One region of the Paenibacillus sp. NPDC101420 genome, then DNA from elsewhere that is predicted to be linked to it. Evidence: riboswitches for the same ligand, from Rfam matches in the RefSeq annotation. Region 1 holds a riboswitch; each other region holds the start of a gene.
The links. A riboswitch is a leader RNA that binds a small molecule or an ion and turns the genes downstream of it on or off. The one in region 1 is predicted to bind cyclic di-AMP.
Positions count from the first base shown of each region.

Region 1 (10,714 bases):
GCCCTCCCACATCGATTTTACGTTTTAGAGCAGCATCCAACTTATTGACATGCTCGGCGAGAATTTTCCAACCGCGACGTGCTTCCGTATCGATCCACATTTCGCAGGCCGTTATTCCACCATAGAATTGACTATCCTGTGTACGGTCCACTGCTACCCATACTACCCAAACCTGTCTACCATTAGGTACATCTTCACGGTTCATGGAGAATTTAATCCCCTTTTCAACCTTACTCTTGGCATGCATGGCACCAATATCAATGACTGCTTCACCGCCATCAATAATGACAGGCGATACGTTATTGAGCTCTATAGAGCCCGCTCCAAAGCCTTTATGTTTACTTTTGGCATTCACAATATTTAAGGCAATCTGTTTCTTGCCCTCCGGTTGTATGTTGTCCACGAGTGCACACCCTTCCTCTTACGAATAATTTAATTTTAGCTAATAATGCGGCGATTGCAAACATATACATCCCGTAGATGCTTGTCACGGGAGGAATCACACTATGAAGTCACTGTCATTAAGGTACATCATCATCTTTGCGACCCTGGCCACCCTCGTGCTATTAGGAGGCATATGGGTCTATTCGGGGGATAACTCCACATCTTCTGTTACTAGCTTTGTTTCAAAAGAGGCCAAGTCCTCAAGCGGCACAGCTCCTGCAGCTGCACCACAACAGACACTGCCTGAAAGCGCCCCCGTTCCAGCAGAAGAGGCATTAAGTCAACGAGTTGTCGAGTATCACATCGATGTTCAGCTTGTTCCTGATACAGAAACCTTAATCGCTTCTGAGACGGTAACCTGGACACACCCCGGTGTAAAACCGGTAAGTGATCTATATTTTCATATGTATCCAAATGCTTTTGCTTCACCAGATACTACCTTTATGAAGGAGTCCGGGGGAACGCTCAGAGGTGACACCATGCCAGAGAACGGCTTCGGAAGTATGACTTTAACCGATTTGCGCACAACAGAAGGAACATCACTAATGCAAAGAGTGCAATTTGTACAACCCGATGATGGTAACGTCAACGATAAGACACTCCTAAAGGTGCATCTCCCACAGCCGGTTAATGGTGGAGAAAGTGTCACGCTTAAACTCCAGTACGAGGTCCAGCTCCCCAAAATATTTGCCCGTATGGGCGCATCAGGCAATTTCGTGATGGCTGGGCAATGGTTCCCTAAACTTAGTGTATACGAGCCTATGGGCACACGTGGGGTTAAGGAGGAAGGCTGGGATTTGCATCAGTATCACGGCACCTCTGAGTTTTACAGCGATTTTGGCATCTTTAATGTAACGATTGCGGTTCCTTCCGATTACACGGTAGCTGCGACCGGATTTCCTGTGAAGAATGCCAAGCTAAAGCAAGATCAAAAAATATATCAGTTCTACGCTGACGATGTCCATGACTTTGCGTGGGCGGCATCCCCTGATTTTACAGTAGCCGAAGAAGCCTTCTCTACGCCAGAAGTGCCTGGTGTACGGATTAAGGTGTATCTCGATCCATTACACAAAGACTTAAAGGAACGATACCTTCAGGCCGCTAAGGCAGCTCTGACCTACTTCAGCAAATGGTATGGTCCTTATCCCTACTCGACTCTGTCTATTATCGTTCCGCCTAAGGAGGGGAATGGGGCTGGAGGAATGGAGTATCCAACACTCATTACAGCATTTGGAGCCACAGACTCTTCTCCTGACACCTCACTTGAAAGAACCGTCGTTCATGAAATTGGCCATCAATACTTTTACGGCATGGTAGCCAGCAATGAATTCGAAGAGGCTTGGCTAGATGAAAGCTTCACTTCTTATGCTGAAGACAGACTCATGGAGCAAGAATATGGCATCAAAACGAATCTCCCTCTTCAGTCCAGCTTGGTGACCAAATCAGAGCCGCTAAATTTAGAAACATGGAAATATGCCGGGGCAGAATCCTATAGCCGGAATGTGTATATTCGCGGAAAGCTAGTACTTAAGGATATTGAGCGCCAAGTAGGCACTAAGGCAATGAACAGCATCATGTCCACTTACGCACGTAAATTCCGTTTCCAGCACCCCACTACGTCTGATTTTCAAAAAGTCGTTGAGAAGGTAACCAAAAAATCATGGCAGCCTTATTTCGAAGATTATATTTATGGTGGTGGTGCTCCTGATTTCTCAGTAGATACGATTACGATTAAAAAGAATGGCAACAGCGATGCTCAGAGCTATGAATCCATAGTAAAGATTACAAACAAAGGGAGCCATTACGTTGACGTTCCCATTAAATTCACATTCGCCGATGGCTCTGCTACAGAGCGGGTCTGGAGCGGTGAAGGAGCAGAGACTACATTCCAATTGTTAAGCGATAAGCTTCTTCTCTCTGCTGAGGTTGATCCTGAGCATACCATTCTGTTAGAAAACAAGCATCTTAATAACTTCAGACTGGCGGAAATAGAGCCGAAAACGCTCTCCCGCTGGACATTAAGTGTAACTAAACTAGTTGAAACCGTGCTCGGAACTCTTGTCTGGTGAGGTGAATGATTGTGAGAACATCGATAACCCGCGGCTGGCAAAGCATGAAGGAGCAATTTTATATTCTGATTCTGCTCTTCATCTACCGACTGCTCTGGGGCTACTTTATGTACGGCTTCATCCGGTCTGCTATCGTTCCAATTCTACTGCGTTATCCAGATAAAGACGCTGGAGGCAGCGGAATGGGCAGACTACTCTATTATGTCGAAGGGCAGTTCAACTTGAACACAGATCCTGCGATACGTACTTGGTTATGGATGTTCCTAGGGCTTGTTGTCTTACGACTGCTACTCTCCCCCTTCATAAGGGCAGGATTACTGCATGAACTCCATCAGGAGCGAAAAGGAGAGCGTGGCCTGTTCTTTTTTCCAGGTATGAAGCTTTATGGATTTCCAGTGTTTATCTTCAGTCTAATCGAATGGGCGCTGGCTCTACTTCCGTTATACTGGCTTGCTCCAAAAATGTACGGGCTATTCTTGTCCTCCTTTCTGAACTACTCTTTGTTACTTCATCTAGTTCCATACGTATTGGCATGGCTTATATACATCTTTATCGTGCGCCTGTTCCTTCTATATATGCAGTTTGGGTATACCAGCGGCACGGGGATGTTCTCCTCCTTATTCATTTGCTTGAAGTCGCTGATTCCGGCAATAGGAATTTCAACCATACTTGGTGCAGCAGGCCTGATCCTTTTGCTAGTGTGCGGAATAACGGGTATCTTCTGTCCTGGCCTACCAGCACTTCTTATTCGTCAACTTTCATCACTGCCCTCAACACTCTTCAAAATGTGGGGAATTTCAGCTCAATATCATCTATGGCACAGTAAAGCATTTCCACAATAATTTGAAGCTTTACAGAACATAATATAAGAGTCCCGGTTCCTAAATCAGGAGCTGGGACTCTTTCGCGTTATAGACAAATTATGAGGATTTGCAAAATCGTAAAGACTTTGTTACAATAAGTCCTGTTCCATTGGTAACAAGTTTGTAATCATTTGAAACGATTTCTACATAACTTCATGTATTTGTCGTAGTCATGTCGATAATTCACTATCTGGTGCATAAAACGCCGAATTCCTTGCACCGGGAAGTGGGGGAACCATATTTTGGGTGAATTGATCTCGCTTTGCAGTGATCATAGGGGAACCTTCTACCGAATCCTTAAGCTAACCTCACAGGCATTGGAAGGGGTACAATTTTTTTGAAGAATTTAAGAAAAGCATGCGTCGCTGCGGCGCTAGGACTTGTGATGGCGTTCTCTATTGGTGGAGGAAGTGCCTTTGCAGATTCTAAGATGGACAGTGTTATTTCAAAGACAATTGGAGTTGCCTATAAAACCGGAGGCACTAGCACTGCCGGGTTTGACTGTTCTGGATTTACTACGTATGTATTCAAGAAGGTGGGTCTTTCTTTGCCCCGTACTTCAAAAGCTCAATATAATGTCGGAACTCCTGTAGCTAAAAGTAAATTACGTTCAGGTGACCTAGTTTTCTTTAACACATTGGGCAACGGCGTATCCCATGTCGGCATTTATGTTGGAAACGGAAAATTCGCACAATCATCATCTTCATATGGCGTGACCATCACTTCACTTAGCCAATCCTACTGGGCCAATCGCTACGTTGGTGCTAAAAGAGTAATGAGTACTTCCTCATATCAAGCTATAGCCTACGATTAATACTTCCCCACAACTATAACCTCACAATTACATTATATAGACCTGGGTTTGATTATTGACTTAATCGAATCCAGGTTTTCTTTTGCCTTATTATATTCTTTACACCTCTTGAACGGACTTTAAACACTTTTATTTGATAAAAATTTCAATAAATATAAAAATTAGTTTAATATTATCGCTTACATATACATTTTGTCTTTAAAAAAACGAATTTTTCTGCATGATTATGTTAAAAACGATTGCCAAGCGGCACTCTGTTTGTTACAATAACTGCAGTAAGATTTTAGTAACATTTTTGTAATCATTAAGTTGTTATTTACAAAGGTTTTGTCATGTATTGATTACAAGCTATTCCTAATCAACAGTATCAGCCGAGTTTCCTAACTATTAGGAAAACGGGGGAACCAACTTTGGGTGAATTGACCTCCATTTTTAGAGGGGTCATAGGGGACCTTCAACCGAACCCTTAAGCTAACCTCGTAGGCATCCGGAAGGGGTATAAACTTTTGAAGAAGAAGCTAGCAGCAGCAGTACTTAGCTTTTCCATTATTTTCACCATCGGAGCAGGAAGCGCTTTCGCGGATTCCAAAATGGATAAAGTGATCGACAAGACCATCGGAACTAAGTACGTATCCGGCGGCATCTCCACAAATGGATTTGATTGCTCCGGATTTACAATGTATGTATTTGATAAAATTGGTATAAACCTACCACACCAATCAGGTTCCCAGTATCAAATGGGTACTGCTATCTCCCAAGATGATTTAAGATCTGGAGATCTTGTATTCTTCAATACAAGTGGTAAGGGTGTCTCCCATGTCGGTATTTATGTCGGTGAAGGCAAGTTTGCACACGCATCTTCCTCCCGCGGTGTAACGATTAGCTCCCTGAGTGATAGCTACTACGTGAAACGCTACATCGGTGCTAAACGAATTATGAGCACAGATGCTTATCATTCTGTTGCTTCTGAGACAGAAGATAATGATGATGTTCAATAAGTAAATCGTACATAGGCTCTTTTCCAAGATGTTGATTCTTGGGGAGGAGCTTGTTTTTTGTCTTATTTAGTATTTACCCCTCTCAGAATTTGTAAAACAATAATCCTCATAAATTTCTGAGTCGACCATGCCTCTTTTTGTATATAATTAGTTACAAGCATAAACGCCTTCGATGTCCTTATAAGGACCATAAGTATTTAAAGCTAGAAATATAAGACATTTAAAGTCCCCCCGTGAAAGGAGGTCCTTGACCTTATGATAAATCCCTCTGTTACTTTTCATGTAGCGCCTATGGAGACCAGTCACGCGGAAGAGATTTGCAACTGGGATTACACTGCCCCTTATAATATTTACGGCTGGATGCCGTGGGAGCAAATGCAGGCTCTTGGAATCGAGTTCGGTGACCCTCAGCTACGGAATGAGCAATATGTCTCCATACTAAATGGGCAAGGGATTTTGTGTGGATTCGCGCAGTTGTTTCCAATGGAAGGTGTTGTTCGCTTGGGGATTGGTATGCGCCCTGATCTATGCGGTCAAGGTCTAGGAAAAATATTCATGGATGCAATCGTGCAAGCAGCCTTGCTTCGTTATCCTGAGCGTGAGATTGATCTAGAGGTTTTGACCTGGAACCAGCGGGCGATCCGAACTTACCAAAAGTGTGGATTTACGATTACCGATACGTATGAACGCCTAACCCCCACAGGAAACAAACCTTTTTATTGCATGGTCTATGATAAATAATATTAAATTCCATATTTTTCAATGATTTGATGGCATTATCGTTCATTTTTTTGTCACAAACCCTATGATAACGCTTCACCTTGAGCTATAATGTAGGGAGCAGCTTACATAGAAGGGACGAACTGGGATGCAGAAATGGATCATGAGCGGTTTGTTTTTTGCCGCCTGTGCCTTTGCGGTAGTACTTATGTTTACACTTCCAGGTAAAGAAGAGGTAGCTGAACAGAATAAGCCGACGATGCCGGAAGTCCAATTGGATGCGGCAAAGGCCGAAGCAACCGTGAAAGCCAGCTGTATCACCTGTCACGGCGATCAGCTTCAAGGTGGAGTTGGACCCAGTCTTCAAAATGAAGGCGGTCAGCATGATGCTGAAGAAATCTACAGTATCGTCACTAAAGGACGCGGTCAAATGCCTTCCTTTAAAGAAAAGCTAGCCCCTGAGGAGATTGCAAACGTCGCCCTCTGGCTCTCAGAGAAAAAGTAACAGTAACTACTACCTAAGCAACTAAAAACGCCCGTGCCGGAAGATAGTTCACTATCTGCGCACGGGCGTTTATTTATGAGTTTGGGTGACACTAACGATTTTTCTCAAAGGCTTCATTAAATTCATGTGCCTCTCGAATATCTAGAGCTGTAATACCGTCTTCCTCATTTGATTTCAGTCGTAAAGTCACTGTCTTATAATCAATCGTAATATGTGGATGGTGATCAAAGGCTTCTGAAATGGTGGCTACTTCATCAACGAAAGCAATACCCTTCATATATTGGCTGAACATATATTTTCGCACCATGGTATTCTCTTCCAGCTTCCAACCTTCCAGCTTGCTGATCTGCTCACGCAGTTCTTCTTCCGTAAATAACAATTCGTTTCCTCCCTTACTAAAAATTGCAGTAAAATCCGCAGGTCCCTTTACTCGTCATATTCGTTAAACAAAACATCCCTTAGCTTCTGAGGTCCAAGGGATGTGCCAGGATAAAGGCAATATTTTCGATTAAATGTATTCAAGAATCCCAGCGATTATAACTCGGCTACACCAATTTTAACACGGGCTACTAACTACGGGCAAATTACGCCCCGCCGCCCCCTCTTCTTAAATCAAAACAACAGAGGCTAAATCCTCTTCTCCGACTAAAATATTAATGCGGTGCGTGTCCTTATCGTAGATGATAACGCCGCTCCCCACCTCAATCATAGGTTCATTACCCAGCGCGAAGAAAAGATCCTCAGCCAGTGCCTCCCATACCTCCATCTTGGATTCCTGCGGCAATTCTTGCCACTCTTCTGGATCCATTTCAAAAAATAAGTACCCATCGGAAATTCTTCCGACAGCCTCAGTCAAATCCGTTAGGATTTCACCGTAATCTCTACCATGCTTTACGCCCACATGTATCACTCCGTTTTCTCCACAGATGAATAATTACTTACCTTATCCATTATAGCCGAAAAAATGACTTCACAAAAAACGGAATGATGTCGATAAATAAGAATATACGTTATTCGGTTTCGAACAGAGTGCCTTGCCGCTGTTTCAAGGATGATATACGCGGCTTTGTCGGAACACATCTTATAATCTCATGGACGAGGTGCATAATGGAAATTTCAACAATACTTGGTTTAATTTTTGGTCTAGTTGCAGTTATTTGGGGTATGATCCTCAAGCACGCTCCTCTTCACGCTTTAGCCACACCTGCTGCTTACGTTATTATCTTAGTGGGTACGGCAGCTTCCATCTTTATGGCCTTTCCGTTCTCGGAGGTCAAGAAGATTCCAAGTCTGTTTAAAATGATTTTTGTCAAAAAGAAATTAATCAGTAAACCCGAATTAATTACTATGTTCATGGAGTGGGCTTCTATTACACGGCGTGAAGGTCTGCTGGCTCTTGAGTCGAAAGTCGATGAAATAGAAGATAACTTCCTCAGAAATGGCATGCGGATGATTATTGATGGAAATGATCAGGATTTTGTCCGCGATGTTCTCATGGAGGACATCCACGCCACAGAGGATAGACATAAAGCAGGCGCACTCATTTTCTCACAAGCAGGTATGTATGCTCCTACACTTGGCGTACTCGGGGCCGTTATCGGACTTATCGCCGCTCTGGCTGATATGAGTGATATGAACAAATTGGCTGCAGCAATCGGGGCTGCCTTCATCGCAACACTACTCGGTATCTTTACAGGTTACGTATTATGGCATCCTATTGCCAATAAGCTGAAACGACTTTCCAAACGTGAAATTGAAGTTCGAATGATGATGGTCGAAGGTCTTTTGTCCATACAATCCGGTGTATCCACTATTGCCATCAATCAGAAGCTTGCTGTCTTCCTGACACCTTCGGAACGAGCTAAGTTAAATGATGAGAAGGAGAGTGGATCGGGTGAGCAAAAAGACTAGACGACACGAAGAGCATGAAGAACACGCCGATGAATCGTGGCTACTGCCTTATTCTGATCTTATGACCCTTCTGGTAGCCTTGTTCATCGTAATGTATTCTATGAGTGCAACGGATGCCAAAAAATTCGAAGAGATGAGTCAAGCCTTCAGTTCCGCTCTTAATGGCGGTACAGGTGTTCTTGAAGAACGGGCGGCAATGCCATCTAAGAGTCAAGAGGATTTAGGAAAAAATGATCAAATGGATAAATCAGTAACCAAGAAAAATGAACAAACAGAAATGGCTAAGCTGCGGCAAAAGGAGCAAGAGGATTTAGAGAAGCTTAAGAAGCAGTTTGATCAATATATCAGTAAGAACGGCCTTACCGATCTACTCAGTACTAAGCTCAATCAATCCCAACTTATGATTACGATAAGTGATAACGCGTTGTTCGCATCCGGACAGGCAGTAGTTAAAGATGATTCTCGGCAATTAGCAAAGTCCATCTCAACTATGCTGCAGCAATTCCCGGATTATGATGTAGTCGTGCAAGGACATACCGATAACATCCCTATCTCTAATAGCGACTATTCTTCCAACTGGGACCTGAGCGCCGATCGCGCCCTTCAGTTCATGAAGATTTTGCTAACAAATACGAACCTGAATCCACGGAAATTTAGTGCGATTGGATACGGGGAATACCACCCCATTTCTGAAAATACTACAGCTGTTGGACGAAGTAAGAACCGCCGGGTTGAAGTATCCATTATTCGTAAATATCAAGAAACCAAAGAGTTCTCAGGTATTGCTCCTTCCGATGAATAATGGTTATCCTATTACAAGCATAAAGAGCTGTCCCAAGGTCTTAGACCGATGGAACAGCTCTTTTTTGATACATTGTATTCAAATAAAGACTCTTCTAGGTTATAGAAGTTCGTAGTTCAGTGTAGCTCCAAGTTCTTGCTTCTCTTCAGCAGACAGCTCACGCCATTCTCCTGTTTGTAATGCCCCTAGACGAATATTCATAATCCGAATGCGTTGAAGCTTTCTAACCTCGTAGCCAAAAGCGCTGCACATACGGCGGATCTGACGATTCTTACCCTCCGTCAAAATAATACGGAATACACGCTCTGTAATACGAGTGACCTCACAAGGTAGCGTCTTCTCACCTAATATCTTTACGCCGCTGGACATGCCGGTAATAAATGATGGCGTGATCGGTCTGTCTACAGTAACAACATACTCTTTTTCATGCCGACCTTCGGACCTTAAAATCTTGTTAACGATGTCCCCATCGTTGGTAAGCAAAATCAATCCTTCTGAATCCTTATCGAGTCGCCCAATCGGGAAGATTCGCTCATGATGACCTACAAAATCAACAATATTCCCCTTAATATGCTGCTCTGTAGTTGAAGTGATACCCACTGGCTTGTTTAACGCAATGTAAACCGTCTGGCTTGATGATTCAAGCGCAACACCATCTATTCTCACATCATCGCCTGGAACGGCCTGACTGCCAAGCACAGCAGGTTGTCCGTTGATCGTAACTCTACCACCTTCCACCAGCTTATCTGCTTCACGGCGTGAACAGTACCCTGTCTCACTGATGAATTTATTAATTCTCACGTTGTCCTTCACTCCGTTCATCCTTAATATTAAGCCAAGGGGTATCCGTACCAGCTGCAGGCAGCTTAATCATAACAGTTGTCCCTTGACCCACTTCACTTTGTATTTCCAAATGACCCTTATGAGCCTGAATAATACGTTGGCTAATCATTAGCCCTAAGCCTGTTCCCGACTCCTTATTGGTGAAGAAGGGCTCGCCCAGCTTAGGCAGCATATCCTTAGGAATTCCTTCGCCTTGATCTGAAATAAGAATGAAGACAGAATCCAAGGTATTTCTTAACTCCATTGAAATTACACCACCATCAGGCATAGCTTCAATAGCATTTTTGACGATGTTAATAAACACCTGCTTTAGCTGGTTCACTTCACAATGTACGGTGGATGGATATTCAGAGAATGTCGCACTAAACTGAATCCCAAACAAATGAGCTTGACTGTCTAATAGAGAAACCACATCACCAAGGATATCCCGCACATCTTTTTCCTGGAAATGAACAGCTTGAGGCTTAGCCAAAATCAAAAATTCACTTACGATCAGATTAATCCGCTCGAGCTCGGACAACATCAGTTCAATATGGAGGGGAACCAAAATCTGCTTTTCTTGTTGAAGCTGCAGAAATCCTTTTAGCGTCGTAAGAGGATTACGAATCTCATGAGCTACTCCCGCGGCTAATTGGCCAACTGTAGTCAGCTTCTCAGAGCGTCTAAGCAGTTCCTCCATTCGGTTACGTTCTGTCATATCACGTGAGACGTGAATAAAGGAATGCGGATACCCGTCTTCATCACG
Region 1 covers NZ_JBNNSE010000015.1:21,806-32,519, forward strand. Annotated here, with positions in the region: gene ACQKMP_RS30315 (YwhD family protein) at 1-403, opposite strand, end outside; gene ACQKMP_RS30320 (M1 family metallopeptidase) at 507-2,513, shown strand; gene ACQKMP_RS30325 (hypothetical protein) at 2,525-3,355, shown strand; cyclic di-AMP (ydaO/yuaA leader) riboswitch at 3,570-3,708, shown strand; gene ACQKMP_RS30330 (C40 family peptidase) at 3,762-4,190, shown strand; cyclic di-AMP (ydaO/yuaA leader) riboswitch at 4,550-4,691, shown strand; gene ACQKMP_RS30335 (C40 family peptidase) at 4,697-5,188, shown strand; gene ACQKMP_RS30340 (GNAT family N-acetyltransferase) at 5,444-5,929, shown strand; gene ACQKMP_RS30345 (c-type cytochrome) at 6,057-6,413, shown strand; gene ACQKMP_RS30350 (4a-hydroxytetrahydrobiopterin dehydratase) at 6,505-6,792, opposite strand; gene ACQKMP_RS30355 (hypothetical protein) at 7,021-7,314, opposite strand; gene motA (flagellar motor stator protein MotA) at 7,521-8,324, shown strand; gene motB (flagellar motor protein MotB) at 8,308-9,126, shown strand; gene rluF (23S rRNA pseudouridine(2604) synthase RluF) at 9,226-9,927, opposite strand; gene ACQKMP_RS30375 (ATP-binding protein) at 9,917-10,714, opposite strand, start outside.

Region 2 (10,714 bases), on a different contig from region 1:
ACGAACAGTGATATCTACGATCCTGAATCTATTTTTAACCACAATGCTTGCTTATACTTTAAGCCGGAAAGAATATGTTTTCCGCAAGCAGATTACCTTTGTTTTCGTCCTAACCATGTATTTTAATGCGGGTCTGATTCCAAATTATTTTCTAATTAAGGATCTTCATTTGCTTAATACATTTTGGGTATATGTAATACCGACTATGATAAGTGCATTTAATATGATCGTCATCCGTACTTATATTGGTAGCATACATGAAAGTCTTATGGAATCCGCGAGAATCGACGGTGCCGGGGAATTTAAGATTTTCATGAAAGTAGTCTTCCCTTTATGTAAACCTGTTCTGGCTACCATCGCCCTTTTTGTCGCGGTAGGTGCATGGAACTCATGGTTTGATGCTTTTATCTACACCTCTTCCCGCCAGCACTTGAGTACATTGCAGTATGAATTAATGAAACTAATACAATCTAGTATGAATGCGAACAGTAGCGCAAGTGTAGCTAACGGGGCAGGGGTAACTGCGGAGTCAGCGGGGTCAATGGTAACTCCAAAGTCCATTCGTGCAGCCGTTACTATCGTTGCTTCGGTTCCGATTCTGCTAGTCTATCCATTCATGCAAAAGTACTTTGTAGTTGGAATGAACGTAGGAAGCGTGAAGGAATAAGTAGCTTGCACCCACTATTAAATAATAGGAAGGTTGTTTGTTGAATTATGACTCCATCTCCAATCACATACACGAACCCAATACTTCCAGGTTTTTATCCAGATCCTAGCATCACTCGAGCAGGGGATGATTTCTACTTGGTGTGTAGCTCCTTCGAATATTTTCCTGGGGTGCCTATCTTTCACAGCCAGGACTTGATTCACTGGACACAAATTGGTCATGTATTAGATCGTGTAAGTCAGCTAGATACACGTAAGAGCAAAAGCTCTGGAGGTATATTTGCTCCAACCATCCGGTATCATGAAGGAACGTTTTACATGATAACGACCGAAATACACGGGAAGGGGAATTTCTATGTTACGGCTACGGACCCAGCGGGTCCGTGGTCAGACCCGATTAGTATTCCTTATGGAGGAATTGACCCTTCCCTAATGTTTGATGAGGATGGAAAGGTATATGTAACCACCCAGCAGGGAGCAGATTATGATTCCCACGCTATTCAATATGAGATAGACATTGCTACAGGAGCAGCATTAACAGAACCTGTTGTCATCTGGACTGGGGATGGTGGACCTTGGACGGAAGGACCACATTTGTACAAAATTAACGGAATGTATTATATCATGTCTGCTTCAGGCGGCACGGCAAAGGAACACCGAGAAATTATCGGTCGTTCTTCCTCCCCTTACGGTCCTTTTGAAAGATTAGAGCAACCGATATTGACCCATCGCGGGACTGATAGTCCCATTCAGTATCTAGGACATGCTGATCTGATCGAAGATCGTAACGGGGATTGGTGGGCCGTATTCCTTGGAGTACGTCTAGTAGATTCCAAGTATACAGTGCTAGGAAGAGAGACCTTTCTTGCCCCTGTAACGTGGAATGAAGACGGATGGCCGATGATTGATAATAATGAGGACACTGTCGGGCTGGAGATGAAGGTTCCGCGTGTACCGGGTCATTCGCCAAAACCTGAGACTAGCGGAAGATATGATTTTGATGACCCTGTATTGCCGTTGGGATTATCCTTTCTGCGGAATCCGGCAGAGGGAAGCTGGTCACTAAGCCAACGTCCGGGTTTTCTAGCTCTTCGAGGGCAATCGAAAGACCTTAATGAAGTGGGTCAGGTAGCCTTTATAGGCAGAAGACAGCAGCATACTTCAGCTGAATGGAGTACATTACTGGATTTTAACCCTACCGTGGACGGTGAAGAGGCTGGACTCTGTGCTAGATTGGACGAGAATGCACATTATGAAATTGCACTATCGCAAAGAAATGGACATAGAGTGATTACAGCTTATTTAACTGTTGATGGAACAACACATGTGGCTGCAGAGATTCCAACGATTGCTGGATGTTTATATCTGAAAATTCGGGCGGAGCTAACGGAATACACTTTACTTTATTCTTTGGATGGTCAGGAATGGATCGAGCTATCTAGGGCTCTAGCCTATCCATTATCCCCTCAAGCTGTCAAAGGAAACGGATTTACCGGTGTTCTTGTTGGCTTATATGCGACAGGTCATGGTAAAGTAGCTGAGGTACCTGCCCACTTTGATTGGTTCGATTATCGGTCATAATGAATAGCGTTTGTTAGGAGGGAACTTGTTGAGACAAGCTAGTGATTTTACAGAGCCTGCACTAAAGACAGTGTTCGCAGAGGATTTCAAGATTGGCGCAGCCGTCAACCCATTAACTATCCAATCACAGGAGCATTTGCTTGCTTATCATTTCAACAGTATTACCGCTGAGAACGAGATGAAATTTGAAAGTCTGCATCCACTTGAGGACACTTATAACTTTAGGGCAGCAGACCAGCTGGTTGCCTTCGCCAGGGAACATCATATGGCGATGCGCGGACATACCTTGATTTGGCACAACCAGACAACGGACTGGCTGTTTGAGGATAAGGGCGGAGGACCTGAAAGCAAAGAGATTCTGCTTGCACGAGTCAAATCACATATTCAGACCGTTGTAGGACGTTATAAGGATGATATTTATGCTTGGGATGTTGTCAATGAAGTTATAGCCGATGAAGGAGAAGAGCTTCTTCGCCATTCGAAGTGGCTCGACATTGTTGGCCCGGATTTTATCGCCAAAGCGTTTGAATTCGCCAATGAAGCTGACCCTAAGGCATTATTATTCTACAATGACTATAACGAATCCCATCCATTAAAGCGTGACAAAATCTATAAAATGGTGAAGTCGCTATTGGAACAAGGCGTGCCGATCCATGGCATCGGATTGCAGGCACACTGGAATTTATACGATCCTAGTCTGGATGATATTCGTGCAGCGATCGAAAAATATGCATCGTTAGGACTTCAGCTCCAACTGACAGAGCTGGATGTATCCATGTTCCGTTTCGATGACAAACGAATGGACTTAAAGACAGTACCTGCTGAGCTGCTCGAGCTTCAAGCAGATCGATATGAAGCGATGTTCGCACTGCTGAGAGAATACCGGGACGTGATTAGTTCGGTCACGTTCTGGGGAGCAGCGGATGACTATACCTGGCTGGATGATTTCCCTGTTCGTGGGCGGAAGAACTGGCCGTTCCTATTCGATGAAGGGCATAAGCCGAAGCCAGCTTTCCATCGAATTATCACCTCTGCCACGAAATCATAGAGTGGGCAAGCTGCTCAAATAATGAACTGTGAACCCGTCCTTATATCGATTAAGGGCGGGTTATTTATACGTTGATAGATTAGTAGAATAGATCTCAAAGGGCGGATTAAAGTGAGCGTGACAATTAGAAGGATTCTGGAAGATTTAATAGGAGCCATGGAACAGATAGATGGGACTGTGGATACTCTTAAGCCGGGGAATCCAGAAATGGTGATTACAGGGATGGTTACGGCATTTTGCGCTACGCAATATGTTGTGGAGCGAGCGGTTGCTATGAACGCCAATTTGTTGATCACACATGAAGGTGTGTTTTACAGTCATCATGAGACGAGTGAGTGGTTAGAGGATGACCCTATTTATCTTGCGAAACTGAGTTTAATCGAGCGTTCTGAACTGGCTATTTTTCGTTATCATGATTATTGGCATAGGCATCAACCAGACGGGATCATGGTGGGCTTGCTACGAGAGCTTGAATGGTCAGCCTATGTGGTTGAGCAGCAATCGACTGCTACAATCCTATCGATTCCAGCTATGACGGTAAGTGAAGCGGCACAGTATATAAAAAGAAAGCTAGGTATCTCCTATTTACGTGCTGCCGGAGACGTATCCCAGATATGCAGACATGTGGGGATATTAGTAGGTTACAGAGGAGGTGGGACGATGGCTATTCCTCTTTTTAATCAGCACAATCTTGATTTAATTATTGCTGGCGAGGGCCCCGAATGGGAAACTCCAGAATATGTGAGGGATGCTGTCCACCAAGGCAGATCAAAAGCGCTGATTATGTTAGGTCATGCGGAAAGTGAAGCTCCAGGAATGAAATATTTAGCTGAAGTTCTGGCACAGAAATACCCAATGATTCCTACTTATTTTATTGCTGAACAACCGGTCTATCAGCTGGTTTAATTCGTATAAACCGAAATGAAGAATAAATTTGCATATTATGGAGAAAATGATTGGAAACTAGGTCACTGAGAAAGGAGTGTTTCAATGGAAATTCCTTTGGAGGCTGATGAAGTGTTAAGTCGTATCAAAAAGCTTCAAACCGATGGAAGCTCGATCAGCAAAAAACAAGTGAAGCAAAGCGATCCTGATCTTATGAGAAGTGCGCTGTTCTTTTTTCCGAGCTGGGAGCATGCATTGAAAAACGCCGATCTGTTGTAGCCATATGATTGTATAACGAAGCCGAGTGGTTCAGGGATTGATCTCTGATGGCCGCTCGGCTTTTTTTAGATATATTGAGTAAACAAGAGCAAAAGAAAGAGAAAACGAAGTGTATGCTCAATATGAAATGAAAAGCATGGCTTTCAACATTATTTTGCCCACGGCTCAACTTTACAAGAAACCTTACACGGAGTATGATTCATCACATAACTGACAATTACATAAGAAGTCCGCTTAATTTCCGTTAAGGAAAGCGGGGGAACCAACAACTGGGAACCAGTGTAACAATCGGTACTAGTTATGGGGTGAATCCTGTTCCAGGTGCATAAATGCATCCATGCAGGTAGGGCAACTCTCACTGCCCGAATCCGACAGCTAACCTCGTAAGCGTATGGAGAGAGGATGAATGGCGTATTTGATGATGAATAGCCACAGAGAATCCCTCTGTGGTTTTTTGCTGCGTTAAAAAGCAGATATAGTTGTAGAACCTATCTATGAAAGAGGTGTTAACTTTGCCTATTGCTAAACTGAATGGAACTTCGCTCTATTACGAAATCAATGGAACAGGGGCTCCGGTTGTGTTTATCCATGGACATGGATTAACACATAGTATGTTCAAGCCACAATTGGAGTATTTTTCTGATAAATATAAAGTGATTCTGTGTGATTTACGGGGGAATGGCAAATCAGGTGAATTACTGCAGGCCCCAAACGAGATTATTGAAACCCAATGTCTAGATATAATAATGCTATTGAATGATTTGGGTATTCGTGAGGCTGTTTTTGTTGGGAGTGCCTATGGGGGGCTCGTCGTTCAGCATATTGCGAAACAATATCCAGAGCGAGTAAAAGCGATTGTTGTCGCGGATAGCTTTTGTAGAAGTCATGCGTCAACGATAATCGGTAAAATCCAGCTTATGGCTGCTTATTGTAGTTGGTTAATGTATTACGCTCCAAGTGAGCTTGTACTGCCTTCGATTCGTATGATGTACCGGGAACGCTGGAATCTGGCTTATAACGAGATTAGAAGAGGACTTCTCGATAAACGTCCACGGGAATTGTATCGGCAAAGGCTGGCTACGAGCCATGTGGATTACACTAGATGCTTAAAGTCTTTTAAGCGTCCCGCCTTATGTATTGTAGGTGACTTTAGTGAATTTGGAGTTAATTGTATGAAGGATATGGTGTCTCAGCTGCCACATGCTCAGTTAGTGATCATCCCTAACGCATTAGATCCTAGTAATCTGTGTCAGCCGGAGAAATTTAATGCTATACTTCAGCGGTTTTTGGAGAAACAGCAGGAAACTCAGCAGATTAGTTGATCTTAGTGGTAAGTGAGAAATGAGAGGCGTCCCATAGCCGGGGAGTATGTACTGGCTACGGGGCGTTCTTCTGTATGTCTGTATTTTGTACAATGCTGTCTACTGATGTAAGATTAAAGATATTCGATATTAACTATCTAAAGGAGCTGAGTCATGATGTCTCAAGCCGAAACCATAAAATTGACCTCATTATCTTCAAAAGGGGGCTGCGGCTGCAAAATCGGTCCCGCCGATCTCATGCAGGTTATTCGCAGTCTACCACTAACCGTTCCTAATCCGGATCTACTTGTAGGTCTGGATACCAGTGATGACGCTGGGGTATATCGATTAAGTGATGATCTAGCGTTAGTGCAAACTGTTGATTTTTTCACGCCGATCGTGGACGACCCTTATTCCTTTGGGCAAATTGCAGCAGCTAATGCGTTAAGTGATATTTATGCTATGGGCGGCAAGCCGCTTACAGTGCTTAATATTGTGGCCTTCCCTATTTCTGTTTTGGACAAAAGCATTCTCGGTGACATTTTGCGCGGTGCAGCAGATAAAGTGCAGGAAGCAGGAGCAACGCTTGTGGGCGGACATTCCATCGACGATAAAGAGCCTAAATTTGGATTGGCCGTTACGGGCCTTGTGCATCCGGACAAAGTAAGAACGAATGCAGGTGCGCAGGTAGGAGACAAGCTGATTTTGACCAAACCTATCGGTGTGGGCATCTTAACGACTTCTATTAAAAAGGATCAGCTATCCCCAGAAGAAACTACACGCCTTACGACAGTCATGTCTACACTGAATAAAAAAGCGGCTGAAATCATGGAGCCCTATGATGTACATGCTTGTACAGATGTTACCGGATTCGGGTTGCTTGGACATGCCTCGGAAATGGCAAAGGGGAGTAATCACGGACTGATTATTCGTCAAGGCGATGTACCGATGCTGCCAAGAGTAAGAGAGCTCGCGGAGCAGGGCTTTGTTCCAGGCGGCACTAAGAATAACTTTGCCCATTTGGAGGGCAGTATTCTTTATCCGGAAGAGATGGACCAATTAAGCCGCTATATTCTGTGTGATGCTGTGACTTCCGGTGGATTGCTGATCTCTGTTGCTCCTGAACAAAGTGAGGATTTGCTAAAAGAGTTAGTAGATGCAGGTGTAGAAGCAGCATTGATCGGAGAGGTAACGGAAGAACATCCGGGTCAGATTGCAGTTATAGCTGCGCAATAACGCTGGAGTTCAGCTTAGAGGCGACCTAAGAAGTTAGCCACCAGAGGAGAGAGCGCATTGTTTCAGGATATTACATTGGAAGAACTAAGAGTGTTAAAGAATAAGAAGCAGATCACCGTTATCGACGTTCGATCTCCTTCTGAATATAAAGATGCAACGCTGCCGGATAGCTTGAATATTCCCTTTTTTGATGATGAGGAACGGGCTGAAGTAGGTACGTTGTATAAACAGACAAGTGTGCAGGCTGCGAAAGAACGCGGTTTGGAGATTGCTGCTGCGAAGCTACCTTCCTTTGTCAAAGAATTTGCTGCGATTCAAGGGGACAAGGCTGTATTCTGCTGGAGGGGAGGTATGCGCAGCCGTACAACTGCGACCGTACTTTCTTTAATGGATATTCACGCTTACCGATTGATTGGCGGCTATAAAGCTTACCGTAAATGGGTACTCGATGAACTGGAGTCCTATGAATTCAAGGCGAAGCCTTATGTCGTTCATGGAAATACGGGTACAGGTAAAACAAACCTGCTGCACCGCCTGAAGGCACAGAGCTATCCTGTTTTGGATTTGGAAGGAATGGCAGGTCACCGCGGTTCTATCTTTGGCGAGATCGGACTTCATGCAAACAATCAAAAAACGTTCGATAGTCTTCTTATGGAGGAATTAATTAAGCTTGGGGATGCTCCTTATGTACTGTTTGAAGCGGAGAGCAAAAAGATTGGGAAGGTCGTAATGCCCCCATTCATGGCCGAGCAGAAGGGGATTGGAACACAAATTTGGATTGAGATGCCACTACAAGCCAGAGTGCAGCAAATCCTTGAGGATTATCGACCAGAAGAATATAAAGAACAGTGCATTTCAGCATTTCGAAGTATCAAATCGCGAATTCATATCCCCATTGCGGCGGAAATCGAGCGATGCTTGCAAGCTGATATGTTCGGAGAGGCTGTTGCGCTGCTGTTAGAATACTACTATGATCCTAAATACGATTATACGTCTACTCAGTATGAAGGCATTGAGAGAGTTACCTTTAAGGTGAACAATTTGGATGAAGCTGAGGCTGCGGTAATCTCTTTTTTAAGTAATCAGAAGGTATAAGCTTTAGGTATCGTAAAGTATGAGGGGTTTAGAGGAGGCTCGGCTTAACAAATGATCTATTTAGACTATAACGCTACAACACCTGTAGATAAGGAAGTAGCAGAGGTTATGATTCCTTATCTTTATGGTCATTTTGGCAATCCTTCAAGCAGTCATTCTTTGGGACAAGAAGCTAAAGTCGGAATCGAGCGAGCAAGAACACAGGTGGCTAATTTCCTGAATTGTACGCCGGGTGAGGTGCTTTTTACAAGCGGGGGCAGCGAGTCGAATAATACCGTCATCAAGGGCGTCGCCCAAACATATCGACATAAAGGCAATCACATTATTGTGTCTGCTGTGGAGCATCCTGCGGTAATTAAACCGTGTCAGTATCTGGAGCAGTTGGGCTACACGATTACTTATGTACCTGTTGACGCGTATGGAATGGTGCAGGTAGATGATGTGAAAAATCAGCTTACAGACCAAACTATACTAGTCTCCATTATGCACTCTAACAACGAAACGGGCACGATTCAGCCGATCAAAGAAATAGCTGAGGTCTGCCATGAACGGGGTGTCCTTGTACATACCGATGCTTCGCAGTCCGCTGGAAAAGTAGAGCTTGATGTGGCTGAGTTAGGGGTGGATTTTCTAACGCTGGCAGGCCATAAATTATATGCGCCAAAAGGGATTGGAGCATTGTACATCCGAGAGGGCATTCACATCGAGCCATTAATTCACGGAGCTGGTCATGAGCAGGGGAGACGTGCCGGAACGGAAAACACCCCTTATATTATTGGATTAGGAAAAGCCTGTGAGCTTGCTTCGGACTCTCCATCCAGAGAGCGTGTGAAAGAAGTAGCGGATTATTTCTACGATAGATTGCAGAAGGCATTTGGCGACAGAATTCACCTGAATGGTCATAGGCATAAGCGATTGCCCAACACGCTTAACGTTAGTTTTCTTGGAGCGGTGGGTCACGAAGTGATTGCTTCGCTGGAAGATGTGGCTGCCTCAACAGGCTCAGCTTGTCATTCTGGAGAAACATTGATTTCACCTGTTCTAAAGGCAATGAATGTCTCAGCAAGTATTGGGCAGGGAGCGGTTCGTTTTAGTGTGGGACGGTATACGACTAAAGCGGAGATCGATGAGGTTATCGGTAAGCTGAAAGAGTATTTGTTGTGAGTGGATTGCCAGGGATAGCTAAGTTTGCTCAATAGCGTCTCTCCGGATCGAAAGATTAAGAAATTTTAATCGAATAATATAACAAAAGCATCTGTTACTCCTTTAGTGGGGAGGGCAGATGCTTTTGTTTGTGTTAGTGATTATACAATAGTAAAGCCTGCACTTGCATAACCAGTGACTGTATTTACAAGGGTAAGACCTGTAGCAGTGGCTGAGAATACCATAAGAAGACGTGTCTGCGGTGTTACAGCAAAATTGATACCATTCGTAATTCCGCTGACAAAAGTTCCTAAATTAATAGTACCAGTGATAGATGGAAGTGGTACTATTGCACCTGGAATAGGAGTAAATGTGTTATTTGGTGTGGCCGATTGGTACAATTGCGCTGTTACATTTATCGTAGTACCAAGAAGCGATAAAGCAATGGTATTACTGAAGTATGCAGCAATAGATGTTATCACTCCTGAACGAGGAACGGACATTGCAAAGTTGATAAGAGGTCCAAGAACAGTACCTGTCAAATCTATATTTCCACCAACAAGAGAAATGCCTGTGGCTGAACTTCCGAAGCCTATAAGGCTTGTTGTTCCCACCAAACCACCTAAAACCGTGGTCATAATAATTGGTCCACCAGATGCCAGTGGAATGATTGCGCCATCACCGGTTGCCCCAGTAACTCCTGTAACTCCGGTAACCCCCGTCGCACCAGTCGGACCAGCAAGCCCGGCAGTACCCGTAGCCCCCGTCGGTCCAGCAAGTCCGGCAGTACCTGTAGCGCCTGTCGGTCCAGCAAGTCCGGCAGTACCTGTAGCGCCCGTCGGTCCAGCAAGCCCGGCAGTACCTGTAGCCCCTGTCGGACCAGCAAGCCCGGCAGTACCCGTCGCACCAGTCGGCCCCGCAAGCCCGGCGGTGCCTGTAGCCCCTGTCGGACCAGCAAGCCCGGCAGTACCTGTAGCGCCTGTCGGTCCAGCAATTCCAGCTGTACCTGTAGCGCCTGTCGGTCCAGCAAGTCCGGCAGTACCTGTAGCGCCCGTTGCGCCAGCCAGCCCCGCAGTACCAGTAGCGCCTGTCGGTCCAGCAATTCCAGCTGTACCTGTAGCGCCCGTTGCGCCAGCCAGCCCGGCAGTACCCGTCGCACCAGTCGGCCCCGCAAGCCCGGCGGTGCCTGTAGCCCCTGTCGGACCAGCAAGCCCGGCGATGCCTGTAGCCCCTGTCGGACCAGCAAGCCCGGCGATGCCTGTAGCCCCTGTCGGACCAGTTGCCCCTGCTCCAGGTCCTGTCGGTCCCTGTATTCCTTGCGCGCCTTGAGGACCCTGAGGACCTTGGAGTCCTTGGAGTCCTTGAAGTCCTTGAAGTCCTTGAAGTCCTTGAAGACCTTGAGGACCCTGCGCCCCTTGAGGTCCTTGCGCTCCAGTCGCGCCTGTCGCTCCACCAGCAATTAGTAAATAATCTGACGAAC
Region 2 covers NZ_JBNNSE010000005.1:471,494-482,207, reverse strand. Annotated here, with positions in the region: gene ACQKMP_RS22580 (carbohydrate ABC transporter permease) at 1-667, shown strand, start outside; gene ACQKMP_RS22575 (glycoside hydrolase family 43 protein) at 715-2,247, shown strand; gene ACQKMP_RS22570 (endo-1,4-beta-xylanase) at 2,276-3,295, shown strand; gene ACQKMP_RS22565 (Nif3-like dinuclear metal center hexameric protein) at 3,407-4,201, shown strand; gene ACQKMP_RS22560 (hypothetical protein) at 4,286-4,459, shown strand; cyclic di-AMP (ydaO/yuaA leader) riboswitch at 4,681-4,865, shown strand; gene ACQKMP_RS22555 (alpha/beta fold hydrolase) at 4,972-5,781, shown strand; gene selD (selenide, water dikinase SelD) at 5,935-6,996, shown strand; gene mnmH (tRNA 2-selenouridine(34) synthase MnmH) at 7,054-8,091, shown strand; gene ACQKMP_RS22540 (cysteine desulfurase family protein) at 8,143-9,255, shown strand; gene ACQKMP_RS22535 (exosporium glycoprotein BclB-related protein) at 9,396-10,714, opposite strand, start outside.
Region 2: linked by a shared signal. The riboswitch ahead of ACQKMP_RS22555 (alpha/beta fold hydrolase) and the one ahead of ACQKMP_RS30330 (C40 family peptidase) in region 1 are both predicted to bind cyclic di-AMP.

Region 3 (10,714 bases), on a different contig from region 1:
CAGTACAGCGACAGGAGCGAGGTTATCTGTTGTCAATCAGTGAGATCGGCGCAGCACAACGTATCCTACAGCAGGCGATGGCGCAGGGTGAAGTGGAGCATTTTGAAATTAAGGAACCAACGTTAAATCAAATCTTTATCAGAGCGGTGGGTGAATCTCATGAATAAGATGGGGACAATTATTGGCTTTACCTTTAAAAATAAAGTAAGAACGAAATCATTCATGATTACTACGTTAATTCTAGTGTTGCTGCTCAGCATTGGGATGAATCTTCCGTACATCATCGATCAGTTTAAGGGAGATTCTACAACAAACGCAGAGACTCAAATTGCTGTGATCGCGGAAGATGGAAATCAGGCTGCAGAGTTGTTGAAGGCTTATACTTCACCTGAAGGAATGCCGCAGGCAAAAGTTGTGCAATATACTTCTGCCGACGATGCGGAGCTAAAGAAAGCTTTAGATGAAGGGACTGTAGAAGGGTATGTTACTTTTGCAGAACCGACTGGTGAAGGACTTCCACCCGTTACTTATCATAGTGAGAATGGTGAATTGAAGGGCGATGTACAAATCTATCTCCAAAATGCCCTTCAGCAGGTAAACACCCAGTTCGTCGTTGGCGACAAGCTGACGCAGGAGCAGATTGCTGCTATGTCAACACCGGTACAGATAGCTACTCAGCAGCTCAACCCTGATGGGACTGCGGGAGATAAGGATGCGTCGCAGGAATCCGCTCCACCTATTAATTACGTCATTGTATACGCCATGCTTATGCTGTTCTTCATGTCTATCATGATGACCGGTAATATGATCGCAGCTGAGATTACTTCAGAGAAGAGCTCACGGATCATGGAGATTCTGATTACAAGTGCCTCACCTTTAGCGCAAATGTTCGGTAAAGTTATCGGTGTCTTCTTAGTAGGGTTATTACAAATTGGCGTCATTATTGCAGCGGTAGTTGTCAATCTCAAGCTTCCGCATAATGCAACGATCTTGAAAGATTTAGACCTGGATTTAGGTCAGCTTAATATTAACTTGTTGCTTTATGGGATTGTTCTTTATGTACTAGGTTATTTCCTCTATGCCTTGATGTATGCAGCTGTAGGTTCGATTGTCAGCCGTACAGAGGATCTTGGCCAAGCGGTTATGCCGATTATGATGTTAGGCTTCGTAGCATTCTATGTTCCACTATTCAGTATCTCTAATGCGGATACTCTGCTGGTTAAGGTAGCGAGTTATGTACCGTTCACCTCTCCATTGACCATGCTGCTCCGGATTGGTGTTGGTGAAGTAGCGATCTGGCAAGTTATTGTATCATTAGCCATCCTGCTTGTTACCACATTCATCTTTGGATGGTTGGCTGCCAAGATCTATCGCACAGGCGTATTGATGTACGGCAAACGTCCAAGTATTAAAGAGATCAGAAAAGCGATGAAGGCTTACAAGATCTAAGTGGCTTCTTATAAACTTTTAAGGAGTGGTAATCATGACTAAAAGTGAACAATACAATATGATGCTTTTAATGAGTTCGGTATCTCTGGCTACGGTTAGTAGAATGCTCTCGACCAATGGGTCCACTTTAATGGATTTCACTCAGGGTGTATTGACTGGGATTGCCATGGTGGGGATGATTGCGGGATTGTGGATGTACGGAAAGGCTCGTAAGAGTAAAGCGTAATAGTAGGGAAATAGGGAAAGGAAGCCGCGGCAGATGCCGTGGCTTTTTTATTTTTGTGTATGTATCGTAAAAGTTATTTGGAAGATAGTTGAGGGAGTTAGACAACGGATAGATTACCACTAGGCAGCAAATCCTCTTGAGCAGTCAGTTGCTCCCGCACACGCCTAAGCTGTGCTTTTAGGACAGGAACACTCTTTTGCAGAATGATGCTTATTTGAGGTAAAGATAGCTTTAGGCCATACCACATCGTTTTTATAAGCTGTTCCTCCCAAGGCAATGTCTTGGCAGACAGAAGAGACCGGCGTGCGTAATAATCGGCGCATTGTCGGATACAAGAGCGGTAAGCCTCGATAGAGAATAGCTGGCTGTCGAAGCTTTTTTGACGGAATATTTTATGAAGCTCTTTAAAAGTACGGATAGTAACCTTCTCGGCTTCTACTGATTGTTGTAACAACATGGAACTGAGCGTATAGATATCATTCGTACACTTTTGAACACACTCTGCAAATATAGTTCTACGGGGTGATTCGGAAGGTAAGGGGTCAGGCATGATAAACACGATCCTTTCAGAATGGGTTATGGGATGAACTTATAATAAAGAAAAGTAAGAAATGGATTTGTTGATAAGCTCGGCGGTATCAGGTTCTGGATAACTATGTTTTTGAAGCGCTACACTGGATGGTTTATAATATAGCCGCCCTCCTTTGGAATCTCTCCCACCAGCGACAGCTCTGTACAGACGACCTTGCTCAATGTGCCCTGCCAAGGATTTACCCTGCAGCTTGGCTTTTAAATCCTGTAAAGCACCTTGCACTAGCTCAAACTGAGTCTGATCCCACTCTGAACCATGGGTACGTACTTTATCTATCGCTTCCTCTAGCCGGCAATGGTATATCATTCTGAGAAAAGAACTCCATTTAATAAGGTCGAAAGTTTTGGTATTGGCAGAGATAAGACATGCCCCCCAGCTGCTACCTCCTTTACAGGTAAGTTTCAGGATGCCATAACGGCTGTCTTGATCAGCCTCCATTCCATAGTGAATAGGCTCTGGTGAATCAAAGACGAATACTTCTATGCGAGATAGTCTTCGCTGGTCCATGACAGGTTTCTCCTCCTTAGGTTTCCAAAAGCTTAAGATTTACATGGTGAATGACGTTAGCCTTCTCTATACAGGCGAGCATTTCAGCTTCATTCTCACAGACTGCGGCATGCTCCAGCCATAGTCGGAATTTCTGTTTGCGTATAACGGATAAATGTAAGGGAAAGGTGTTGCGGGATCTCATTACGTACCAACCGACTGCAACGTCTTTCCACGGTTCCTTAAAAGCGGTGAGCCACGGAAAACGTTGGTGTGCTGACCAATCCTGCAGCTGTTGCTTTTCTCGGATATTTTTATATATTTCGTATATAATTGTTCGGTCCATACAGTATTCACAGGTAGATGGGCTGCTGAAATGGCGAAGTGATTCAATCTGCTTCTGACCAAAAGCATAGCCGACAATAGTTCTGTGATGATCCTCTTCGAACCACAACGCTCCAAAGCAAACATAATTTAGACTTATCGGCTCAAGTAGCCCTTGCTGAGTTCCCCAATAATAGTGTTTCATTTCTTTCACCCCGTCCAGCATGCTATCACCCTATAGATTCAGGTAACGCAAAAACCGCAGCAAGAGGAGGACCTCTGCTGCGGTTTTGGAATACAGGTATACACACACCTGTGCCAAAGCGTGGCGGATCAAGGGTCTCTCTCTTTACGCTTACGAGGTTAGCTGTCGGATTCGGACGGTGAGAGTCGCCCTACCTATGTGAGACTTGAACAGTCTCCTTCGGATTCACCCCAAGTAGGCCATGTGGCCTGATGGTTCCCCCGTTCCCTGCAAATGCAGGAACTCAGCGTTGAATGTATTTCGTGAAATAGATTCAACCCGAATCATACTCTTTTCAAGGTGTTTCTGTAAAAACAGAAAGTGTTCTTTTGAGCGCAATTTAAACCAAATCCTGCCTACTACGACGAAAAAGGGAACCAAATAGGTATTTATTGCGAGTTATCGGGCTTCTTCCTCGCTTAATCTCGCTTTCTTGTTTCCTTTCTTATATAGGCGATTTTTGGTGATTTCACTAATCGTGGTGAATAAAATCACATGGTATGACCGTTTTTCGCTAATGGATTGAAACTCGAGTAAACAAGAGATATAGAGAGATTGGATATCAAGTAAGCGCTATCCAATGCGAAAATAGTTTTTAATTTGCATTATTTTGGCATCAATCAGGTTTTACAATACTTCCTGCATAAGGGTATGATTACTCCTGTTTCAACAACAATCGAATATTTGATCCGCTTAATTTCCGATAAGGAAAGCGGGGGAACCAACAATCGGCAGACGATGTGAGAGTCGGAAGCCGGTTATGGGGTGAATCCTGTAGAAGATGCCAGTGAGCTCGCATCTATACAGGTAGGGCGACTCTCACCGCCCGAATCCGACAGCTAACCTCGTAAGCGTATGGAGAGAGGATGAGTGCAATGTGACCGCTAGCGAGCCACAGAGGAGAATCCTTTGTGGCTTTTTGCTGTGCTTTTTTAAGCAAAGCATTTATGGAAAACCTCACGAAGAGGTCGTTATATTCATCATTAGCGGTAGCTTTTCTTTCAAGATCAGGGTGATCAAGCTCTGATCTTACAAGCAAAGCATTTGAGGAGAATAAGAGATGACAGATCAGAATGAATATGTACTGGTATGTGCGCCAACGAAGGCAGGCGAACATTTTATTAAGCTTCTAAAATTCAGAGGCATTAAGATGGCCGGATTGACCAACAACTTGCCTGAGAAGGCCCTACTCGAAGAGATGGGGATTGAACAAGTCGTTCTAGTTGATACCCGCCATCAGAATACTTGGTTTCGCCCGCCGTTTCCGGTAGGCCGGGTATATCTGTTCGAGAGCAGCTTTACGTTATGCTGCCGTTACATTCAGATGTGCCGTACCTGGACGACACAGCCGATTTTTGTAATTACAAGCTCAATAAATCCTAGATTGGTCTATAAAAGACTTGGCGCGAGTTATGTAATCTATTCCCACAGCGGTGATGCTGATTTTCTGGTAGATAGATCACCTCATTAAGGATAAAAGAAGGAGTGCGGAAGATATGATGGATCTGTATATGGTGGCTTCGTTAGCTGTAATTTACGGGTTATTTTATGGATTTATGCGCTGGTGTGCAGGTGTAGTTGAGGATACGGGGAGGGATAAGCTGTGATTCTAGTAATCGCTGTTACCCTACTGCTGTTTATATATCTGGTTTATGCATTGATTCATCCGGAGAAATTTTAAGGAGGGGCATTCATGGGCATTTTGCAAATTGTTACTGTAATCGTAATTCTCATCTTGCTGGTTAAGCCGATGGGCACGTATTTATATTATGTGTTTTCTAATGAACCGAACCGTACGGATCGATGGTTTGGAGGTATGGAAAAAGGGATTTTTAAGCTGATCGGCCTGAAAAAACGGGACGGTATGTCCTGGAAGAAGTATGCGCTCAGCTTTGTTTTAACGAATATCGTACTGGTTACTTTCAGCTATATCTTTCTTCGATTGCAGCGGGGTTTACCGCTAAATCCGAATGGAATTGCGGATATGGAACAGACGCTTTCGTTCAATACGGTGATTAGTTTTATGACTAATACAAACCTGCAGCATTACAGCGGGGAGACGGGACTTTCGTATTTTTCACAAATGGCTGTCATCACGATGATGATGTTCACGTCTGCAGCGAGCGGATTTTCTGTTGCGGTTGCCTTTGTCAGAGGGATCACAGGACGGAAATCAGTCGGGAACTTCTTCGAGGATTTCGTTAAAGCACATATTCGTGTATTCATTCCTCTAGCTCTGCTGGTTTCATTGGTACTGGTAGGACTACATGTGCCGCAAACACTCAAACCATCGCTTGAAGTCACTACACTAGAGGGGCAAACGCAACAAATTGCTATCGGTCCAGTAGCTTCTCTGGAATCGATCAAGCATTTGGGCACCAATGGTGGCGGCTTCTTCGGAGCCAATTCATCGCATCCTTTTGAGAACCCTAATCCACTTACGAACGTGCTAGAGATTCTCTCTATGTGGATGCTGCCAGCTTCGCTCCCTTATATGTACGGATTGTTTGCCAAGAACAAACGTCAGGGCTGGGTAATTTTTACCGCAATGATGACCTTGTTTGTTCTGCTATTAAGCCTAAACTTCTATGCTGAATCGAAAGGCAATCCGGCGATCAATGCACTAGGAATAGAATCTTCACAAGGTAGTATGGAAGGTAAAGAGGTGCGCTTCGGCATACCGCAGTCTTCCTTGTTTACTTCAGTAACAACCGCAGCTACGACAGGTAGTGTTAACAATATGCATGATACGCTGACGCCGCTGGGAGGCATTACGCCTCTTGCACTGATGATGCTCAACAATGTCTTCGGTGGTAAAGGTGTCGGACTGATCAATATGCTGATGTATGCGATTCTGGGTGTCTTCCTGTGCGGTCTCATGGTCGGCAGGACACCGGAGTTCCTCGGACGGAAAATAGAGGCCAAGGAGATGAAGCTGATTGCCATAGCGATCCTTGTGCATCCGTTCATTATCCTTGTGCCAACCGCAGCTGCGTTCCTGACCGATTTGGGGCAAGGGGCGATTACGAACACTGGATTCCATGGACTCAGCCAAGTGTTATATGAATATGTCTCTTCTGCCGCGAACAATGGTTCAGGATTTGAAGGGCTTGCAGACAATACAACTTTTTGGAATGTCACAACCGGGATTGTCATGCTGCTAGGTCGTTATGTCTCTATCATTGCAATGCTGGCGGTAGCAGGTTCTCTGCTTAAGAAGAAGCCGGTTCCTGAGACGATTGGCACGTTCCGCACAGACAATGGACTGTTTACGGGAATCCTGATTGGTACAGTAGTGATTATCGGTGCGTTGACGTTCCTGCCGGTCATTGTACTCGGCCCCATTGCAGAATATCTAACCTTACGGTAGGAAGAGGGAGAATAAGATGAGTACTGTAAAAAGAAAAAAGCTGCTGACGGGACCCATACTCCTTAGCGCTGTAAAGGATAGTTTTATAAAGCTTAACCCAGTAACGCTAATCAAAAATCCCGTCATGTTCGTGGTAGAGGTCGGTACGATCATTGTCCTCCTCATGGTGCTGGCTCCTGGATATTTTAATGCAGAGCAATCGATAGGCTTCAATATCACAGTGTTGTTCATTCTGCTGTTTACAGTGCTGTTTGCGAACTTCGCTGAAGCACTGGCAGAAGGCCGGGGGAAAGCCCAAGCCGATTCGCTCAAGAAAACAAAACAAGATATCACAGCTAACAAACTGGTTGGAGGAGCGGTGAAGACAGTCTCTTCCTCCGAGCTGCGTAAAGGAGATATCGTCATTGTCAGTCAGGGAGAACTCATCCCTGGTGACGGTGAGGTGATTGAAGGGCTGGCTTCCGTAGATGAATCAGCGATTACAGGTGAATCTGCACCTGTAATCAAGGAAGCTGGTGGGGACTTTGGCTCCGTTACAGGCGGTACACGGGTCGTCAGTGATGAGATTAAAGTCAGAATTACAAGTGATCCTGGTGAGTCGTTTCTAGATCGAATGATCTCTCTTGTTGAAGGGGCGAAACGTCAGAAGACACCTAACGAAATTGCGCTAAATACGCTTTTGATCAGTCTGACGCTGATTTTCTTGATTGTAGTAGTGACCTTGCGGCCGATTGCAACTTATCTAGGTGTTGATCTTGATATTCCGGTTATGATCGCCTTGTTGGTCTGTCTGATCCCGACAACTATCGGGGGACTGCTATCCGCAATCGGAATAGCGGGTATGGACCGGGTGACCCAGTTTAATGTACTCGCGATGTCTGGTAAGGCCGTTGAGGCTGCTGGCGATATTAATACGATGATCCTAGATAAGACCGGTACGATTACCTTTGGGAACCGGATGGCGAGTGAATTTGTACCAGTCGGAAATGAATCCGAAGCGGAGCTTACGGCATGGGCGGCCATCAGTTCCCTAAAGGATGAGACGCCTGAGGGACGTTCTGTAATTGAGCTGGCCAAAAAGCTGGAACGCAGCTATGACAGCAAGCTTGCTGAAGGTGGCGAATTCGTAGAGTTTAAGGCCGAAACTCGGATGAGTGGTATTGACCTGCAAGATGGACGCTGCGTACGCAAAGGTGCGGTAGACTCCGTGAAGAAATGGGTACAGTCGAAAGGCGGTGTCATTCCCGCGAACCTCGACAGTAATTCTGATGCCATCGCCCGGATGGGGGGGACCCCGTTAGCGGTTGCGGTAGACAATCGGATCTATGGACTTATTTACTTGAAGGATACCGTTAAGCCAGGCATGAAAGAGCGGTTTGATGAGCTGCGGAAAATGGGGATCAAGACCATCATGTGTACGGGTGACAATCCGCTGACCGCAGCTACGATTGCCCGTGAAGCGGGGGTAGATGATTTCATCGCTGAAAGTACACCTGAGGATAAAATAGCAGTCATTCGCCGCGAACAGAACGAGGGTAAGCTGGTTGCGATGACCGGGGATGGTACAAATGATGCCCCTGCCCTTGCGCAAGCTGATGTGGGCTTAGCCATGAATAGCGGCACTACAGCTGCTAAGGAAGCAGCAAATATGGTCGATTTGGACTCCGACCCTTCGAAGATTATAGAGGTCGTAGCGATTGGTAAACAGCTGCTGATGACGCGGGGTGCGTTAACAACCTTTAGTATCGCGAATGATATCGCGAAGTATTTCGCTATTATTCCGGCGATGTTCATGCTCGCCATTCCTGAAATGGAAGCCCTGAATGTAATGGGACTAGGCTCGCCAAGCTCGGCTATAATATCCGCCTTAATATTTAATGCGATTATTATTCCGCTGCTCATCCCACTGGCTATGAAGGGTGTGTCGTATAAAGCTATGAGCTCTACGAAGCTGCTTGGACGTAATATATTTATCTATGGGCTAGGCGGAGTGGTTGTTCCATTTGCTGGCATCAAGCTCATTGATATGATCGTAAGTGTATGGATTTAACGACGTGTTGACTAATCATTGAAAGGGTGAGAGCATCGTGAATAACGGAAACGCCATGGAGGACACTGAAGAGCAGTTATCATCATCGAAAGGTGCTTATTTCTTTATTATTGTGCGACTAAGTTTAGTATTTATTGTTCTCTGCGGAGTGATCTATCCTCTGACAACTACAGCGCTTGCCCAGGTTCTAATGCCGTCGCAAGCGAACGGCAGCTTGCTTAAGAATGATGCTGGAGTAGTTGTAGGCTCGGAACTCATTGGGCAGAACTTTACGAACCCAGCACTATTTCATGGTCGTGTGTCTAGTATTGAGTATAAAGCAGAAGCCTCAGGGTCCAATAACTACGCTCCATCCAATCCGGATATGCTGCAGCGGACAAAGGATTTCATTACGCAGTGGAAGCTCGATAATCCGGATGTGCCCGTGAACAAATTGCCAGTTGATTTGGTCACCAACTCGGGTTCGGGGCTTGATCCGCATATCACACCAGCTTCAGCAATGGTGCAGATTCCTCGGATTAGCAATTTAACCGGTATTCCTGCATCGCAGCTGGAAGAGCTCGTAAATAAGCATACCGAGGGTCGTGACTTAGGGTTGTTTGGTGAAGAACGGGTCAATGTGTTGAAGCTGAACATGGATCTACTGAAACTATCGAACAAATAAATATAGTAAATGTCCCTGCCAGATCTCTAGAATCGGGCAGGGATATCTTGCTTTCTTATATTTCTACGAGAAACGGCTGTCATCTTTGAAGGACGACAATGTCGTTTCTTCTTGGAACAGAAGGGTACATGCATGATCGGGGTTATTAAGGAGTGGTCTTGATGGGAACATACCGGAGGAAGACGCCGGAGGAGCTGCTGCTCTCTATCTATGAGCTGCATCGGGGTCGTCTGAAGATCTATATCGGTCCGGTCAGTGGGTCGGGCAAAACGTATCAGATGCTGCGTGAGGGCCAGGCGCTAAAAGCACAGGGAATTGATGTTGTGATCTGTGCGGTTTCGACGAATCAGAGTCCAGAAACTAAGGATCAGCTGGGCGATTTGGAACGGATACCAAGTATTCATTGGTTTCAGAAAGATATAGAGAAGAAGGATCTTGATGTAGAAGCTATTGTGGCACGTAATCCAGAAGTTGTGCTAACCGATGGCTTGGCCCACCAGAATCGCGAGGGTGCGGAGAGATCTGGAAGACTGGACGATATCAAATACTTATTGAGCAATGGGATTAGTGTCATCACAACTGTAAACGTGTACGAACTAGAAGGTGCTGCGGATCTGGCACGGAAATGGACCGGGATTGAGGTAGAGCATTCTCTTCCCGCCGAGGTGCTTACCCTTGCCGATGATATCGTTCTAATTGATGTGACCCCTGAAAAAATACTTCAGCGCTTGTCCGATGGCCATTTAGGTAAACGCCAGCAGAGATCGCTTTTTAATAAGGGTAATTTAAGCAAGCTGCGGGAGCTGGCACTTCGGATGGTCGCTGAGGATGTTAATGACTCGCTGGAGAAACACCGGGAAGAACAAGGGCTGCAGGGAGCGTCGGGGATCGCAGAGAAGGTGCTGGTCTCCGCACAGTATTATTGGAATGGCTCGATCCACATCCGACGTGGACAGCAGATCGCCAAGCGGTTAAATGGGGATCTTTCAGTAGTGTCATTCTGGAAGCAGGATCTCACCCTTTCTAAGGAAGCAGCTACATTTAAGCGTTCCCTCTGGAAGCTGACCGAGAAGATTGGTGCCTCTATGGAGGAGATCACCTTTCGCTCGAAGCGGGAGATCCCACATCTGTTGGTAAAATACGCGATCGAACATAATATTACCCGGATCGTTATGGGACATTCCAAGCAGACCGCTTGGCAGGAATTATGGAAAGGCTCAATCGCTAATTCGTTACTGAAGCAAATCCGAGGTGTGGATGTGTTCTTCGTAGCGGATCGCGCAGATCGCGAAGGAGAACGTGTACTTCC
Region 3 covers NZ_JBNNSE010000004.1:435,252-445,965, forward strand. Annotated here, with positions in the region: gene ACQKMP_RS19825 (ABC transporter ATP-binding protein) at 1-167, shown strand, start outside; gene ACQKMP_RS19830 (ABC transporter permease) at 160-1,449, shown strand; gene ACQKMP_RS19835 (hypothetical protein) at 1,484-1,675, shown strand; gene ACQKMP_RS19840 (hypothetical protein) at 1,773-2,225, opposite strand; gene ACQKMP_RS19845 (hypothetical protein) at 2,265-2,774, opposite strand; gene ACQKMP_RS19850 (hypothetical protein) at 2,791-3,282, opposite strand; cyclic di-AMP (ydaO/yuaA leader) riboswitch at 3,416-3,581, opposite strand; cyclic di-AMP (ydaO/yuaA leader) riboswitch at 4,002-4,191, shown strand; gene ACQKMP_RS19855 (hypothetical protein) at 4,382-4,792, shown strand; gene kdpF (K(+)-transporting ATPase subunit F) at 4,925-5,002, shown strand; gene kdpA (potassium-transporting ATPase subunit KdpA) at 5,015-6,691, shown strand; gene kdpB (potassium-transporting ATPase subunit KdpB) at 6,708-8,741, shown strand; gene kdpC (potassium-transporting ATPase subunit KdpC) at 8,797-9,405, shown strand; gene ACQKMP_RS19880 (histidine kinase) at 9,567-10,714, shown strand, end outside.
Region 3: linked by a shared signal. The riboswitch ahead of ACQKMP_RS19855 (hypothetical protein) and the one ahead of ACQKMP_RS30330 (C40 family peptidase) in region 1 are both predicted to bind cyclic di-AMP.